Regions from separate parts of the Serratia sp. Nf2 genome, predicted to be linked through region 1. Evidence: predicted binding sites of a transcription regulator. Region 1 holds the regulator's gene; each other region holds the start of a gene.
What was found. The regulator Fur, encoded in region 1, represses iron uptake genes when iron is present. The targets are predictions, from matches to a motif close to ATAATAATGAGAACNACTATCAA.
Positions count from the first base shown of each region.

Region 2: exbB (tol-pal system-associated acyl-CoA thioesterase) is a predicted target of Fur. The motif match lies at 2,108-2,130, and genes of this name have one in related genera.
Region 3: sufA (Fe-S cluster assembly scaffold SufA) is a predicted target of Fur. The motif match lies at 2,016-2,038, and genes of this name have one in related genera.

Region 1 is NZ_PYTW01000005.1:319,081-325,095, reverse strand. Features, by position in the region: gene pgm (phosphoglucomutase (alpha-D-glucose-1,6-bisphosphate-dependent)) at 1-243, opposite strand, end outside; gene seqA (replication initiation negative regulator SeqA) at 321-863, opposite strand; gene ybfF (esterase) at 1,088-1,861, shown strand; gene ybfE (LexA regulated protein) at 2,118-2,405, shown strand; gene fldA (flavodoxin FldA) at 2,670-3,209, shown strand; gene fur (ferric iron uptake transcriptional regulator) at 3,539-3,985, shown strand; gene C9411_RS13890 (beta-N-acetylhexosaminidase) at 4,231-6,015, opposite strand, start outside.
Region 2 is NZ_PYTW01000004.1:121,945-127,959, reverse strand. Features, by position in the region: gene C9411_RS10865 (DedA family protein) at 1-430, opposite strand, end outside; gene metC (cystathionine beta-lyase) at 576-1,772, opposite strand; gene exbB (tol-pal system-associated acyl-CoA thioesterase) at 2,204-3,181, shown strand; gene exbD (TonB system transport protein ExbD) at 3,185-3,607, shown strand; gene C9411_RS10845 (LacI family DNA-binding transcriptional regulator) at 3,663-4,706, opposite strand; gene C9411_RS10840 (sucrose-6-phosphate hydrolase) at 4,728-6,015, opposite strand, start outside.
Region 3 is NZ_PYTW01000003.1:158,477-164,491, reverse strand. Features, by position in the region: gene C9411_RS08580 (FAD-binding and (Fe-S)-binding domain-containing protein) at 1-699, shown strand, start outside; gene menI (1,4-dihydroxy-2-naphthoyl-CoA hydrolase) at 696-1,112, shown strand; gene C9411_RS08570 (hypothetical protein) at 1,158-1,562, opposite strand; gene sufA (Fe-S cluster assembly scaffold SufA) at 2,089-2,460, shown strand; gene sufB (Fe-S cluster assembly protein SufB) at 2,475-3,971, shown strand; gene sufC (Fe-S cluster assembly ATPase SufC) at 4,015-4,761, shown strand; gene sufD (Fe-S cluster assembly protein SufD) at 4,736-6,015, shown strand, end outside.

The DNA.
Region 1 (6,015 bases):
GCACGGGCCGGTGGTGCCCTGCTGATGACGAACTTCGGCAATCGCTTGAGCAATGGCGAGGATATGCGCTTCGTTGAAACTGTGGCGCTGCGCGCTGCCACGGTGGCCGGAGGTGCCAAACTTCACCGCGTGTGCGGCATTGCCGGCTTCCGGTTGCAGCACATAGTACTGCGACGTCAGCTGGGCTACGTTGATCAGATCGCTTTGGCGGGCGGGCTGCCCGGCACGTGGATTATTCGCCATCGACATATCTCCCTCATCCCTGTCGGTGACCGGGCAGATACGTCGCGCACGGCCAGCATGACGGGCTGTTCGCTAAATTAGACGGTACCGCAAACTTTCTCGATCAGTTCCGCCGGGAACTGCATCGCCTGCATGATGTGTTCGATCATGCTGCGTTTGCGGCCGGTATTGGTATTGGTGATCACCCAGTAAGGGGTGCCCGGTACATGCTTCGGCTTGGTGTGCGTGCCGTTGGCCAGCAGGGTCTGCTGATCGCCGGCGAAATAGGTGCGGGTACGGCCGGTCAACGCCTCGGTGGCGGCGGCGAAACCGGCGGCATCGAGGGTATACAGCGTGGACAGCACCAGCATGAAACGGTTGACCGCTTTGTTCTGCTCGGCATATTCATCCGACAGCAGCAGCTCACGTACGGCGCGTACGCGATCGCGTGGGCGCTGCGCCGGCGCCGCTTTTTCCAGCTCGACGGACTGCGGTGCACTGGCGGCAGGCAACGCGCGCACCGGCTGCCCGGCGGTGAATTTCAACATGCGGCGTAAAATATCGGACGCGCTTTCACCGATGTGTTGCGTGTGGCTGGCAATATAACGGTAAAGCTCTTCGTCGACTTCAATAGTTTTCATCTTTATCCAATACTGTTTTTTCTACTTAGAACCTGAAGCCAGATCCTGCATTCAAGCCATGGGATTATAAGGTTAAAAGCGCTGGGGCGAACACAACAATGTGCCTCCGGACGGCAAATGCAGACTAATACCTATAGCCGGCACTGCCAAGCCCGCGCCGCGAAAATTCCGCATGATTCATCGTGCGATTCAATCATGATACCCTAATCTGAATCTCTCTCAGTATGAACTTCGCCATGAAATTACATTATCAACTGCTGGCCGCCGAGTCAGACGCGCTGCCGGTGCTGCTGATCCACGGGCTGTTCGGCAATCTGGACAACCTGGGCGTGCTGGCGCGCGATCTGCATAAACAGCACACCGTGATCAAGGTCGATCTGCGCAACCACGGCCTCTCCCCGCGCGCCGACGACATGAACTACCCCGCCATGGCGCAGGATCTGCTGGCGTTGCTCGACGAACTGCAGCTGGAGAAAGCGATCGTCATCGGCCACTCGATGGGCGGCAAAGCGGCGATGGCGCTGACCGCTATCGCGCCCGAGCGCGTCGCCAGGCTGATCGTCATCGACGTCGCGCCGGTGGATTACCAGACCCGCCGCCACGACGAGATTTTCGCCGCGCTGAAGGCCGTCAGCGCCGCCGGCATCACCCAGCGCCAGGCGGCCGCCCAGTTGATGCGCGACTATCTGCAGGAAGAAGGCGTAATCCAGTTCCTGCTTAAGTCCTTCCACAACGGCGAATGGCGCTTCAACCTACCGGTGCTGATCGAACGTTACGAAGACATCACCGGCTGGCAGGATGTGCCGGCCTGGCCGCACCCAACCCTGTTCATTCGCGGCGGCCTGTCGCCGTACGTGCAGGACAGTTACCGTGCAGACATCGCGCGCCAGTTCCCGCAGGCCCGCGCGCACGTCGTCGCCGGCACCGGCCATTGGGTACACGCCGAGAAGCCGGAGGCGGTACTGCGCGCCATCCACCGTTTTCTCGACGAAGCCTGAAAAACCCGCTCATCTGGCGAAAAAACGCGCTAAAGATAACGGCTTAGCGCGTTTAGCCCGCAGTTAGGCATTGTCGCCGCTCCATCTGCTGGGGTAATATGGCGCGCTATAATTTTGCCGCCGCGCCAGCGCGTTCGCGAACGCCGGTTCGGGGGTGAATTTGGGTTAGGGTTTATTGGCCCGAAGTGTGTTAACCGATGCCTCCGGAAGCGTGCGAGCGCTTTTTGATGCAAACTCCCTTGCAGTACCGCTACCTATGGCAAAAGAACAAACGGATCGCACGACGCTGGATCTGTTCGCAGATGAACGCCGTCCGGGGCGCCCGAAAACCAACCCGCTTTCCCGCGATGAACAGCTTAGAATCAATAAGCGCAATCAGTTACGGCGCGATAAAGTGCGTGGATTGCGGCGCGTAGAGCTGAAAATCAACGCGGATGCGGTGGACGCCCTGAACAAACTGGCGGAACAGCGCAACATCAGCCGCAGCGAACTCATCGAGCAGATGCTGTTGGCACAACTGGCGGAAGAACAGCCGGAACATTGATCTCTTCGGCCGCACGCGCGGCGCGGCGTTAAGGACAACGCCGGATCGACCACGCTTTTCTTCATTCTCCGGCATCGCATAAATGCGATAAAACCCCGGCGCCACTTTCTGGCATGATACGCATTTACCGGTAAGAGACTGCGCCTGTCGGCGCCCGCCCCGGAGGCGAAAGGCTCTTGCCATGGCATCATTTTAATCGGCGTCAGCGGCGTCAGTGCCGGCGTCGAGTAATGCAATTACTTGAATTTAAAGGTTATACGCGATATGGCTACTGTAGGCATTTTCTTTGGCAGCGACACTGGCAATACCGAAAACATTGCCAAAATGATCCAGAAAATTCTCCAGAAACAGTTTGGCGACGACGTCTCTGAAGTGCATGACATCGCTAAAAGCAGCAAAGAAGACCTGGAAGGGTTCGATATCCTGCTGCTGGGTATCCCGACCTGGTACTACGGTGAAGCGCAGTGTGACTGGGATGATTTCTTCCCGACGCTGGAAGAAGTCGACTTCAACGGCAAACTGGTGGCGCTGTTCGGCTGCGGCGATCAGGAAGACTACGCGGAATACTTCTGTGACGCGATGGGCACCATCCGCGACATTATCGAACCGCGCGGCGCGGCCATCGTGGGCCACTGGCCGACCAAAGGCTATCACTTCGAGGCCTCCAAGGGCCTGGCGGACGACGACCACTTCATCGGTCTGGCGATCGACGAAGACCGTCAGCCGGAGCTGACCAACGAGCGCGTCGACGCCTGGGTCAAACAGATCGTCGAAGAGCTGAGCCTGGCCGATATCGTCGGCTAAGCCCCGGCACTGGCGAAAGGTTGAACAAAGGCCCTGTAAAGTGCATAGTGTGCCCACAGGGCCGTCATCGGCAGCAGGGATTGCTGCGATAGAAGCTACAGATTTGTAACTTCCCACCCCGTCACGGTAGACTGAGATATCGGTTTATCCCATCCATCAAGGCGTTGCATGCAAAACATGCAATAGTGCAATTATATCTTTGTTAACAACCGGCGGTTTCCATTTAGTACAACCGGTTCTATAATGAGACGCATTAACTCTTTGTGCCGACCGATGCCACAGGCGAGTACGCCTCAACTTGATTAGCATAGTAACAGGACTGAATTCGCATGACCGACAACAACATCGCATTGAAGAAGGCCGGCTTAAAAGTCACGCTTCCGCGACTCAAAATCCTGGAAGTACTGCAAAATCCGGAATGCCATCACGTCAGTGCGGAAGATTTGTACAAAAAACTGATTGATATGGGCGAAGAGATCGGGCTGGCAACGGTTTATCGCGTACTGAACCAGTTTGACGATGCGGGCATTGTGACACGTCACAATTTCGAAGGCGGCAAGTCCGTGTTCGAGCTGACCCAACAACATCACCACGATCACCTGATTTGCCTGGACTGCGGCAAAGTGATCGAATTCAGCGACGAATCCATCGAAGTGCGCCAGCGTGATATCGCCAAGCAGCACGGCATCAAGCTCACTAACCACAGCCTGTACCTGTACGGCCACTGTGAAACCGGTGACTGCCGCGAAGACGAAACGCTGCACGACAAGAAATAAGCCTGACCGGCTATGAAAAACCGCCTCACACCGAGGCGGTTTTTTTATGCCCTCCGTGCAACGGGCAAAAAAATCCCCGGACAAGCCGGGGGAAAATCATGTCATGAAATATCACAATTGCAGCGGCACAGCGACTCCACGTACTCCTCTCACTACAACGTCCGCCCTACGCCGACACGCGCGGGCGAACGCATTCCCCCTTCGTTATACGGCCGCCGCCAGGACAGCAGGCCGTTGCACCGGGCTTAGACCTTTTCGGCGCGGCTGTAGCGTTTGCCGTCCGGGCTGACCGACCGCACCTGAACGTCACCCGAGACCGCCGGCTTGGCCTTGGCGTCATAGCGCTGCCACTGCTTGCCGCCGTCGGTGGAGTACTCGATGCCCAATCCCGGCAGCGCGATATTCGCCTCCAGCTTGCCGCCCGCTACGCGTGCGCCCGGCACCGGCAGACGGTAAGCGACGCCGCCCTTATCCAGCTTGGCCAGTTCACGCTGACCCAGGATATTGGCGAAGCGCAGCCAGTCTTTCTCCAGCATCTTGGTATCGACAAAGTGGGTTTCCCCGCCTTTGTATTCGCGGCCTGCGCGGTAGTCCTGTTCCCAACCGGCGCGGTGCCAGGCGCGTTCTGCCACCGACAGCGCGCGTGGGAAGATCATGTATTCCATCTGCGGATCGGTGCGCTGGGTTTCGCTCCACAGCTGAGCGGACAGCCCGTAGGCGCCCGGCCACGGCTTGTCGCTCTTGGCGCTGAAGTGGTTGCCGTCGCGGTCGACCGAAGTTTCCGCGTTCTGCGGCATGTTGTCCGGCGCGAAGCTGAACACCTTGCGCTCGTCGCTGAAGCGGGTGCCCCAGTAGTAACCGCGCTCGTCCGGGTTCACCTCGTAAGGGAAGTCCATATAGACGTAGTCCGGGTTGGAAACCACCACTTCATACCCTTTGTTGGCCCAGTCGTTGACGCTATCGAAACCGCCCCAGTACAGGGTATCCCAGAAGTTGACGCCCACGCGCGAGGTGGCGAACGCCTTCGCGTTCTCGGCGTCTTTCAGGCCATCCTGCCAGGCCTGCATTCTGTCGATGCCATGCGCCTTCACCAGCTTGCTGACCTCTTGGCCGAAGTAGCTCGGCAGATGCTCCATGTCGGCCACCTTGCCTTCTTTGATCATCGTCTGGCACACCTGCGACTTGGCCCACGGCTTGTCTTCGTTGCTCTGATCGATGATGCCTTTGCCCGGCTCCGGTTTCGCCTTGTCGGTGTAGCCGGCGCCCAGGCGAATGTTTTTCGCTTCGTCGCCGCCGAAGTGCCAGGTCTTGATCGGCTGGCCGGCCTCTTTATGCATCTGGGCGATCTCGCCGATCACCTTGTCGACAAAACGCTGGGAAGAATCCAGGCACGGGTTCAGGTAGCTCTGGCGGTTAAAGAACTGCACGGAGGTGGTGTTGGAGGTATCGGTCGGATCCACCAGGCGGAATTCGTTGGCCTCCTGCTCTTTCCCGGCGGCATGCAGCTTTTTATAGCGCGCTTCCATCGAGACCACCGCGGCGCGGGCGTGTGCCGGCATGTCGATCTCCGGGATCACTTCAATCTGGCGCGCCTGGGCATATCTGATGATGTCGATATAGTCCTGACGGCTGAAGAAGCCGCCGTAGACGTCCGGCCCTTGGCCGTACTGCGGCAGCAGGCAGGTGGTTTCGCTCAGATCGTGGCAGCGCTGGCCACCGACTTCCGTCAGCTCAGGCAAACCGGGGATCTCGATGCGCCAGCCTTCGTCATCGCTCAGGTGGAAGTGGAATTTGTTGAGCTTGTAGGCCGCCATCTGATCCAGCAGGCGCAGCACCGCGTCCTTCTTATGGAAGTTGCGCGCCACGTCGAGGAAAATGCCGCGATACTGGAAGCGCGGCGCATCGCTGGCGTCCAGCGTGGCAATCTTGCCGCTGCCGTCGCTCGGCACTAACGACAGGATCGACTGCAGCCCGTAGAACACCCCGGCCTGATCGAAGCCGATCACCCGCGTCTCTTTCTTGCCGATTTT
Region 2 (6,015 bases), on a different contig from region 1:
CGGCCATGGTCGGCAGCAGGGTGCGCACAAAGCCGAGGAAACGGCCGATCAGCAGCGCCGTCAACCCGTGGCGGTTGAACAGGTTGTGTGCGCGCTGGTGGTACTGTGCCGGCAGCTGCAGCAGCCAGCTCTTCACCAGGCCGGTGTGGCCCAGCCAGCGGCCCTGGATATAGCTCAACCAGCAACCGAGGCCGGCGGCGGCGGTCAGAATCAGCAGGGTGGGGGCAAAGCCCATCACGCCTTTGGCGATCAGTGCGCCCGACAGCAGCAGCAGGCTGTCGCCGGGGAGAAAGGAGGCGGGCAGCAGTCCGTTTTCCAAAAACAGAGTGGTGAAAAGTACGGCGTAAACCACCCAAATTACGCTGGGATCGGCGAGGGCGGTAAAGTCCTGCTGCCAAAGCGCATGAATAATCTCTCGTAATACATCCATTTTATGTCCTGTTGCATGCCGGTTGCGCCCGGGGTCACGTTCTCCAGGGTGCGGCGGTTACCGTATCTGACAGTTACCCGGATAGTGTACCGCTAATAGCTTAAGCCGACATTAAACGAGACGAAGAAAATTAGCGGAATCCGCCTTAGCGCACGCCGTTGAGGCGATCGAAGCCGGCAGCCAGATCGGCGATCAGGTCTTCGACGTTCTCCAGGCCGATGTGCACGCGCACCAGCGTGCCGGAAAAATCGACGCCGCCCGCCGGACGGATCGCTTCCAGCTCTTCCGGTTGGTTGGCCAGGATCAGCGACTCGAAGCCGCCCCAGGAGTAGGCCATGCTGAAGTGGCTGAAGTTGTCCAGGTAGGCGGCCAGCTGCGCATCGTCCAGCCGCTCTTTCAGCACGAAAGAGAACAGCCCGTTGCAGCCGCTGAAGTCGCGGCGGTAGAACTCGTGGCCCTTGCAACTGGGCAGGGCCGGGTGATTGACCGTCGCCACCTCCGGCCGTTCGGCCAGCCAGTTGGCGACCTCAATGCTGCTGCGCTCGTGCTGCTTCAGGCGCACGCTCAGGGTGCGCAGGCCGCGGCTCGCCATGTAGGCGGTGTCGGCATCCACCATCTGCCCCATCAGATAGGAGTACTCGCGCAGTTGATCCCAACAGCGCGCGTTGGAGACGGCGGTGCCGAGCATGTAATCGGAATGGCCGATCAGGTATTTGGTGCCGGCCTGAATAGAAATGTCGATGTCAAAATCCAGCGCCTTGAACAGCACGCCCGCCGCCCAGGTGTTGTCGATCATGATCACCACCTCCGGCGCCACGGCGCGAATGGCCTGCACCATCGCCGGAATGTCCTGCACTTCCAGGGTGATGGAGCCGGGGGATTCCAGGAACACCACGCGGGTATTGGGTTGGATCAATGTGGCGATATCGGCGCCGATCAGCGGATCGAAATAGGTGGTGCTGACGTTCATGCGACCGAGGATGTGGGTGCAGAAATCCTGGGTCGGTTCGTACGCCGAACCGGTGACCAGCAGGTGATCGCCGGCGCCGACGAACGACAGGATCGCATTGGCCACCGCCGCCGCACCGCAGGGGTACAGCACGCAGCCGGCGCCGCCCTCCAGCTCCACCATCGCATCCTGCAGGGCGAAGTGGGTCAGGGTGCCGCGTCGGCCGTAAAACAGCTCGCCGTGGGCGCGTTGCGCGGTGGCGTGCTTTTTGGCAGCGACGGAGTCGAAGACCAAAGAAGAGGCGCGTTGCGTGACGGGATTGACGGAGCCCTGGGTGTAGCGTTTGCCGCGGCCGGCGCCGATCAGCGTGGTTTCGATGTGTTTTGACGTCATGGTACCTGGCTCACCTTTGGTTGCTCTGCACGTGCCCGTTTGCGATAGCCCTTACGTTAGCATGAGTTAATATAGCCATCCAGACGTTTTAACTTCCAGATACAGAAACGGCTATTATTGGCTGCCAGGTGTGCCTTTCTCGCCTCATCCTTCTGCCCTGGTGCGAGAGAGAAGCCCATTCCTCGGTCAAGACGCCGTTCGGCAGCGTGGCGTTGTTGCGTCGTTGTGGAAGAAAAGTAACGAAATAACCCTATAAAAGGGGCGTTTGGCGGTGAACGGGCGCGGATTGGCGCTTTGCGGCGGGGTTGGCTAAAATTTTCTCGTTTATTTGGTAAATAATAATGAGAACTACTATCAATCCCCGGTTGGTTTGATATGATCGCACGCTGAATTATTCCTTAATTTTGATCGGTAATGGGTGGAGGCACAGCGTGAAAACGGCTGGCAAGAATTTAAATCAAGGATCGTTCGGCCAGGGCCGGGCGCAGTGGGGCAAGGCCTTTGGCCGCAGCCTGATGGCTTCTATGGTGCTGGTCGTGGGGCTGGCCGGCAGCGCGCAGGCAGCGCCGGCGGCCAATCCGGCCGTTACCGAAAGCGTTGCGCCGACCACCGCGCCTGCACCTGCAGCCGCCGCGCCGGAAAGCATCACGCCGGTAAACCCGGCACCGACGATCCAGCCACCGGAAACCCGCGGCATGGACCTGTCCATTTGGGGCATGTACCAGCACGCCGACGCGGTGGTGAAAGCGGTGATGATCGGCCTGGTGCTGGCGTCTATCGTGACTTGGACCATTCTGTTCGCCAAAGGCAGTGAACTGCTGCGTGCCAAACGTCGTCTGCGTCGCGAGCAGTTGGCACTGGCCGAAGCGCGTTCGCTGGATGAGGCTTCCGAACTGGCGCAAAACTTCTCCCCGGAGAGCGTCAGTGCGGTACTGCTGAACGATGCGCAAAATGAGCTGGAGCTGTCTGCGGAATCCAACGACAACAACGGCATCAAGGAACGCACCGGTTTCCGCCTCGAGCGCCGCGTGGCGGCCTACAGCCGCAACATGGGCCGCGGCAACGGCTTCCTGGCCACCATCGGCGCCATCTCGCCGTTCGTCGGCCTGTTCGGTACCGTCTGGGGCATCATGAACAGCTTTATCGGCATCGCCCATTCGCAGACTACCAACCTGGCGGTCGTGGCGCCGGGCATCGCAGAGGCGTTGCTGGCGACTGCGATGGGCCTGGTGGCGGCGATCCCTGCGGTCGTTATCTACAACATCTTCGCCCGCGTCATCAGCGGCCATCGCGCCCAGGTAGGCGACGTGGCGGCGCAGGTCTTGCTGCTGCAGGGCCGCGATCTGGATCTGGCCGCAACGGCGGAAGCCAAGCGCTCACAGCACGCACACCAACTGCGGGCGGGGTGAGTCATGGCGATGCGCTTAAATGAAGATCTGGACGACAGCGGCGAACTGCATGAAATCAACGTGACGCCGTTTATCGACGTCATGTTGGTGCTGTTGATCATCTTTATGGTGGCCGCGCCGCTGGCAACGGTAGATATCCGCGTCGATCTGCCGGCTTCTTCCGCCAAACCGCAGCCGCGGCCGGAGAAACCGGTGTTCCTGTCGGTGAAGGCTGACAAGCAGCTCTACGTTGGCGATCAGCCGGTGAATGCCGATCAGCTGACTTCGGTGCTGGATCAACGCACTCAGGCGAACAAAGAAACCACCATCTTCTTCCAGGCGGACAAGAGCGTGGACTATGAAACGCTGATGAGCGTGATGGACACCCTGCGTAAAGCCGGCTACCTGAAAGTGGGGCTGGTGGGCATGGAAGGCGCCGCCAAGTAGCGGCAGCAAAACGATAAAGGGCGCTCAGGCGCCCTTTTTTATTGATTCAGAGATATCACTCCCCGGCCAACAACGCCCGGGAACCGGCATGGCGCCAGTGGATACGGCCCGGTAGATAAAGCGCATTCTGTTCCAGCGGCCGCTCGTCGATGAGCGCGGTGACCTTGCTGAAGCTATGTTGCGCCAGCGCCCGGCAGTCCTGTGCGACCGTGTCTATCTTCAGCGTCATGCAATCGAACAGGTAGTGATCGTCGAAGCTGCACAGGTGGATGTCGCTCTCCATCAGCTGATGCTGAGTCAGATAACGCAATACCCCTTCCAACAGGCCGCAGGCGGCGGTAAACAGCGCTTTGGGCGGACGCCCCAGCTGTGCGCACAGCTGAGCGAACATCTCGTAACCCGAGCTGGGGTGGTAGCTGCCGTTGATGATCCATTCCGGTTTGCACGATACGCCGGCGCGCTCCAGGCCAAGCTGGAAGCCGGCCAGCCGATCGCGGGTCGGTGAAATGCGCGGCTGCCCGCCGAGAAAATAGATCTCATCCGGATGTTGGCGCGCGACCTTTTCCACCAGGTCGGCGGTCGCATTAACCGAGTCGGTGATCACCAGCGGCAGTTCGGAACCGGCGATCAGGCGGTCCATCTGCACCACCGGTAGCCCGGCGTTGATCTTCTGGTATTCCGCGTCGTTCAGCTGGCTGGAGGCGACGATCAGACCGTCGACCTGCCGCTGCACCAGACTGTTCACCGCCATCATCTCCTGCGCCGGGTTTTCATCGGTGCAGGCGATCAACAGCTGCAGACCGGCTTCGCGGCACAGCGTTTCCAGCTCGCGCGAGATCACCGCAAAGCCGTAGTTGGTCATCTCCGGCACCACCAGCCCCAGCGTATGGCTGCGGTTGGATCGCAAAGAGCGGGCGTGGATGCTGGGCTGATAATGGTGTTCGTGCGCCAGCGCCAGAATGCGATCGCGGGTGTCGTCGGACACCCGGTATTCCTTGCTGCGGCCGTTCAGCACCAGGCTGGCGGTCGATTTCGACACCCCGGCCAGCGTGGCGATGTCACTGATGGTAATGCGTTTATTTTTTTTCACTGACGCCATCTGAAGTCATCGGAGGATGCGTCATTCTAGCATGCATGGCGTCAGCGGCCAGTATTCCAACGCCAGCGGTGCGCTCCCGTTCAGCCGCAGTTGCGGTTCACCTGCCGGGAAGTAGCGCGCGCTCATCACCGCCTCGCCGTGGTTGATGAAGATTTCCACGCTGGAACGATCGAACAGCAGCTGCAGATGCGTGACCGGGCCGCGCCAGTAACGGTGCTCCGGCCGGCTGTCGGCCAGGGAAGCGCGCGTCAGTTGCAGCCGATCGCCGTCCCAGTTCAGCGTCATGGCATCGCCAAAGGCGGCGCTGAACGCACCCTGCGGCGATATTTGCAGCTCCGCGGCCCCCAGCGCATAGGTGGGGGCGTCATCGGCGTGGCCTTGCCAGTCTTCTCGCTCGCCGCGCAGCTGTTGCAGCTCGCGCGCCGGGCGTTGGTGGAGGTGGCCATGCCGCAGCGACAGCTCGCGTGGGCAGGTCATGGTGTGGATCCAGCCGTAACGGCGCGTCGGATGGGCTTCTTCATCTTGCTCGGGCACGCCCATCCAGCCGAACAGCAGGCGGCGGCCATCTTCCGCCAGCGTCGTCTGGGGCGCGTAGAACTCGAAGCCGGCGTCCAGCTCGCGAAATTCGCCGTGGCTGAAGGCCGCCTGCCGGTAATCCAGCTTGCCGAGCAGATAGCCGGCCTGATAACGGTTGAGATAGCGTTCCGCCTGCGGCGCCAGCCCCTGCGGGCAGCAGATCAACACGTCGCCGCCGCCCAGCGAGAACAGGTCCGGGCACTCCCACATGTAGCCGAATTCACCCAGGTCGTTCAGGCCGGAACCGGCGATCTCTCCCAGCGCTTGCCAGTCGCGCAGATCGCTGGAACGCAGCAGCAGCACCTTGCCGCGATCCTGCAAGTCACGCGCGCCGAGCACCATGTACCAGGCATCCTGATGACGCCACACTTTTGGATCGCGTACGTGGCCGCTGTAGCCCTCCGGCAGCGGCAGCACCGGCCCGAGTTTGCGGTATTCGCCCCGATCGCTTTCCTGAGCCAGGCATTGGTAAGCCGTGCGTGAGCCGTCGGGAAATTTCACGTTGCCGGTGTAGATCAGCGTGATTTTGTTTTCCGCCACCACCGCCGAGCCGGAGTAACAGCCGTGGCTGTCGTAGCAGGCGCCCGGCGCCAGGGCGATCGGCTGATGTTCCCAACGCACTAAATCAAGCGACTGCCAGTGTCCCCAGCACTTGTTACGATGATCGCAGCCCAGCGGGTTCCACTGATAGAACAGGTGATAAACGCCGTTGTGCTGGATAAAGCCGTTGGGA
Region 3 (6,015 bases), on a different contig from region 1:
GAGCACGTGCTGATCGTCCAGGATCCGTTTACCAGCTATTACGACGCCAAAGTGGTGGCGGACTTTGTCCGGCTGGTGGAGAAGCTTGGCTATAAACCGGTGCTGCTGCCGTTCTCGCCAAACGGCAAGGCGCAGCATGTGAAAGGTTTCCTGACGCGGTTCGCCCGCACCGCGCGCAAAACCGCCGATTTTCTCAACCGCGTGGCGCAGCTCGATATGCCGCTGGTGGGCGTCGATCCGGCGCTGGTGCTGTGCTACCGCGACGAATACCGCGAGATCCTCGGCGCCGAACGCGGCGATTTTCAGGTGCAGCTGGTGCATGAATGGTTGCAACAGCGGATCGCGGATCGCGCCGAACAGCCGGCGACCGGCGAGCCGTGGTATCTGTTCGGTCACTGCACCGAAACCACCGCGCTGCCGGCGAGCGGCCAACAGTGGGCGGCGATCTTCGCCCGCTTCGGCGCCAAACTGGAGAACGTCAGCGTTGGCTGCTGCGGCATGGCGGGCACTTACGGGCATGAAGCCAAGAACCTGCAAAACTCGCTCGGCATTTATGAGCTATCATGGCATCCGACGCTGCAGCGTTTGCCGCGGCAGCGCTGCCTGGCGACCGGTTATTCCTGCCGCAGCCAGGTGAAACGCATCGAGGGCAATGGCGTGCGTCACCCATTACAGGCACTTCTGGAGATGATTGAGTGAAATTGTGGAAACGTGAAACATCGCTGGAGCAGCTGAACCGCGCCGGCGACGGCTGCATGGTCAGCCATGTGGGCATCGAGTTTACCCAACTGGGAGAGGATTTCCTCGAGGCCACCATGCCGGTCGACGGCCGCACCCGGCAGCCGTTCGGGCTGTTGCACGGCGGGGCGTCGGTGGTGCTGGCGGAATCGATGGGATCGATGGCCGGTTACCTGTGCAGCGAAGGCGAGCAGAAAGTGGTGGGGCTGGAGATCAACGCCAACCACCTGCGCGCGGTATTCGATGGCCAGGTGCGCGGGGTGTGTCGCGCACTGCACGTCGGCCGTCGCCATCAGGTGTGGCAAATCGAGATCTTCGACGCGCGCGATCGGTTGTGCTGCACCTCGCGTCTGACCACGGCGGTCATCGACTGATTCCCGCCGGTTTCCGCAGGCGATCGGCCTGCGGAGCCTTTCGCTTTACAGCTGAAACGGCACGCGTTTGACGAAGTCCTTCTGAAACGCGTTCGCCTTCTCCCAGGTGCCTTCCATTGCATATTTTTGGCAGATCAGCGTCAGCGTGTGGCGGGCGAAGTGGTAGCTTTGCACCCGAAACAGCTGGCAGCGCTGCGGGTTGTTGATTTCGACGATCAGCCGGTTATGCAGCTTGCTGAGCGCGTGCAGATAGCTGTCGTCGTCGCCGTTTTCCAGGCACAGATTGGCCATGGTGAGGCTGACGCTGTTGTACCGCTTCAGGTGGTCGATATTGCATTCCGGGCGCCGCAGCGCCGCTTCGGCCATGTAAAAGTCCACCGTGGCGTCGCGCACGCTGAATTTGTAGTCATCAATCTTGCCCAGCAACCATGCGTTGATCGAAAGAGTCATTGGCTTCGCGCTCAAATTACAATTGAATGATAATCATTATCATATAAACTGCCGCGTTGCCGATCAATCCCCGGCGTGGCGTTTTTTCATCGCGCGGGGTGTAAAAGGCCGCCGACGACCCAACTTAATCCTGAGCGACTAAACTTTAATCTGAGGGCGCGCGCGCGCGTTGCGCCGCGAAATGCCGATAAACGCACATTTACGACAGACAGAATGCAGAAATAGGTATTTTCTATGAATGTTTAGATCGGCAACGCACCGCAGCGCTGTAACGCTGACGGGCCACCGGGGAGTGCGGTACGGTGATGCAGGATAGATAACGAATTCATAGGGATAGCATGCACACCTTGCCGCCTGACGCCGCAAGCGGCCACGGGTGTCCCGTTGGCTTGCCGCGCGCCGCAGCGAAAAACCGCGCTCGCGGCGGATACCCCCGCAAAACAAACGGTTGAAGTGATAATCGTTATCACTAACATATAAGCAACCCAGATTGGCTGTGGCCAAACACGAGTGTGAGGTAGACCCTATGCAAACGGAAAATGTCGGCACTTTTTCTCTGGATGAAAATGTCTGGCAAGGCATTTCGCTCAGCGACAGCGCCGTACGACAAATAACGAAACTGATGCAGCAGGATCCGCAGGTGAAAGGGCTGCAGCTAGGGGTGAAACAATCCGGCTGCGCCGGCTTTGCCTATGTGCTGGATCTGACCCGCGAACCCGCCGATGACGATCTGCTGTTTGAGCGCGACGGCGCCAAACTCTATGTGCCGCTGAAAGCCATGCCGTTCATCGATGGCACCACGGTAGATTACGTCCGCGAAGGGCTGAATCAGATATTCAAATTCAACAACCCTAAAGCTCAGCATGCCTGCGGGTGCGGCGAGAGCTTTGGCGTTTGAGCGATGCAATCAACATGACACGAAGCAATGTAGAAATGCCTAATGAAGTGCAGGCTTGGGTCAGCGAAGGTCGCTACAAAGAAGGTTTCTTCACCCAGCTGGCAACCGATGAGTTGGCCAAAGGCATCAACGAAGAGGTGGTGCGCGCCATCTCGGCCAAGCGCAACGAACCCGAGTGGATGCTGGAATTCCGCCTTGAGGCCTACCGCGCCTGGCTGCAGATGGAAGAGCCGCACTGGCTGAAGGCCAATTATGATCGCCTGAACTACCAGGACTACAGTTACTATTCGGCGCCGTCCTGCGGCAGCTGCGACGACGCCTGCGGTTCGCAACCCGGCGCCGAGCAGCAACCGGGCGCGGCGACGGAAAAAGATTACCTGACCAGCGAAGTGGAGCTGGCGTTCAATCAGCTCGGCGTGCCGGTGCGCGAGGGCAGCGAGGTGGCGGTGGACGCCATCTTCGACTCGGTCTCGGTCGCTACCACTTACCGTGAAAAACTGGCGGAAAGCGGGGTGATCTTCTGCTCGTTCGGCGAAGCGATCCAGGAATACCCGGATCTGGTGCGTCAGTACCTGGGGCGCGTGGTGCCCTCCAACGATAATTTCTTCGCCGCGCTGAACGCCGCGGTGGCCTCCGACGGCACCTTCGTCTATGTGCCGAAAGGCGTGCGCTGCCCGATGGAGCTGTCGACCTATTTCCGCATCAACGCCGCGAAAACCGGCCAGTTCGAACGCACCATCCTGATCGCCGACGAAGGCAGCTATGTCAGCTACATCGAAGGCTGCTCCGCCCCGGTGCGCGACAGCTACCAGCTGCACGCGGCGGTGGTGGAAGTGATCCTGCATAAAGACGCCGAAGTGAAATACTCGACGGTGCAGAACTGGTTCTCCGGCGGCGAGAGCAAGGGCGGCATCCTCAACTTCGTCACCAAGCGCGCGCTGTGCGAAGGCGCTGGCTCGAAAATGTCCTGGACCCAGTCGGAAACCGGCTCGGCCATCACCTGGAAATACCCAAGCGTGATCCTGCAGGGCGACAATTCGATCGGCGAATTCTTCTCGGTGGCGCTGACCAGCGGCCATCAACAGGCGGACACCGGCACCAAGATGATCCACATCGGCAAAAACACCAAGTCGACCATCATCGCCAAAGGCATCTCCGCCGGCCACAGCGAGAACACTTATCGCGGCCTGGTGAAAATCCTGCCGGGGGCGGAAAACGCCCGTAACTTTACCCAGTGCGACTCGATGCTGATCGGGCCGGACAGCGGTGCCCACACGTTCCCTTACGTTGAAGCGCGCAACAACAGCGCTCAGCTGGAGCACGAAGCCACCACCTCGAAGATCGGCGATGACCAGCTGTTCTACTGCCTGCAGCGCGGCATCAGCGAGGATGACGCCATTTCGATGATCGTCAACGGTTTCTGCAAGGACGTTTTCTCCGAGCTGCCGCTGGAGTTCGCCGTCGAGGCGCAGAAACTTCTGGCCATCAGCCTGGAACACAGCGTGGGTTAATCGCCGCATTTTTAGCGCCGCCGGCGCTATCTGAGGACACAGCATGTTAAGCATCAAGAATTTGAAAGTCAGCGTGGAAGGCAACGAGATCCTCAAGGGATTGGATCTGGAGATCAAACCGGGCGAAGTGCACGCCATCATGGGGCCGAACGGCTCGGGCAAGAGCACGCTGTCCGCCACGCTGGCCGGGCGTGAAGAGTACGAAGTGACCGAAGGGGAAGTTACCTTCAAGGGCAAGGATCTGCTGGAGCTGGATCCGGAAGATCGCGCCGGTGAAGGCGTGTTCCTGGCCTTCCAGTACCCGGTGGAGATCCCCGGCGTCAGCAACCACTTCTTCCTGCAGACGTCGGTCAACGCGGTGCGTAAATACCGCGAGCAGGAGCCGCTGGATCGCTTTGACTTCGCCGATTTCATCGAAGAGAAAATCGCGCTGCTGGATATGCCGGCCGATCTGCTGACCCGTTCGGTCAACGTCGGCTTCTCCGGCGGCGAGAAAAAACGCAACGACATTCTGCAGATGGCGGCGCTGGAGCCGGATCTGTGCATTCTCGATGAAACCGATTCGGGCCTGGACATCGACGCGCTCAAGATCGTCGCCAACGGCGTCAACTCGCTGCGGGACGGCAAGCGCGCCTTTATCATCGTGACCCACTATCAGCGCATTCTGGACTACATCAAACCGGATTATGTACACGTGCTGTCCCAGGGGCGCATCGTCAAATCCGGCGATTTCTCGCTGGTGAAACAGTTGGAGGAGCAGGGCTATGGCTGGCTTACCGACCAACAGTAATTCAAACGCGCTGCAGCAGCTGTATCGCCTGTTCGAAGGCCGCGGCGGCGAGCGTTCGCCGCATGCGCTGGCCCACTGGCAGCAGGCGTTGCGCCTCGGCTGGCCGACGCGCAAGCATGAGAACTGGAAATACACGCCGCTGGAGAGCTTGCTGGAGCAGCAGTTCCTCGAGCCGCAGCCCGCATTGGTGAGCGCAGAACAGCTCGAGGCGCTGGCGCTTGGCATTGATGCCTGCCGGCTGGTGTTTATCGACGGCCGCTACAGCGCCGCGCTGAGCGATGGCGATCTGGGCGACTACCAGTTCGATTTGACCGCCTACGGCACGCCGCAGGCGCTGCCGGAGCCGATCCAGCCGGAGGTTTTCCTGCACCTGACCGAAAGCCTGGCGCAGGAAACCAGCCTGATTCGCTTGCCGGCCGGCAAAGCTCCGGCACGCCCGCTGTACCTGCTGCATATTAGCAGCGGACGCGGTGCCACCGGGGAAGTGAACACCGTGCATCACCGCCATCATCTGGAGATCGGGCGCGGGGCCGAGGCGGAAGTGATCGAACACTATGTCAGCCTAGGCGAGGCCGCGCACTTCACCGGCGCGCGCCTGACCGCCAACGTGGCGGACAACGCCGGGCTGTTGCACTGCAAGCTGGCGTTTGAGAGCCAGCCAAGCTACCACTTTGCCCACAACGATCTGGTTATCGGCCGCGACGCGCGGGTGAAAAGCGACAGCTTCCTGCTGGGCGCCGGCCTGACGCGGCACAACACCAGCGCACAGCTGAACGGCGAAGGCGCAAATCTGGTGATCAACAGCCTGGTGCTGCCGGTGGGCAAAGAGATCTGTGATACCCGCACCTATCTGGAGCATAACAAAGGCTATTGCGAAAGCCGCCAGCTGCATAAAACCGTGGTCAGCGATCGCGGCAAGGCGGTGTTCAACGGCATGATCAAAGTGGCCAAGCACGCGATCAAAACCGACGGCCAGATGACCAACCACAACCTGCTGTTGGGTAAGGTGGCGGAAGTGGATACCAAGCCGCAGCTGGAGATCTACGCCGACGACGTCAAATGCAGCCACGGCGCCACCGTGGGGCGCATCGATGAAGAGCAGCTGTTCTATCTGCAGTCGCGCGGCATCGACAAACACGCGGCGCAGCAGATGATCATCTTTGCCTTCGCCGCCGAGCTGACCGAAGGCATCGCCAATGACACCATCCGGGAACGGGTGCTGGCGCGCATCGCCCAGCGCCTGCCGGGGGAGGC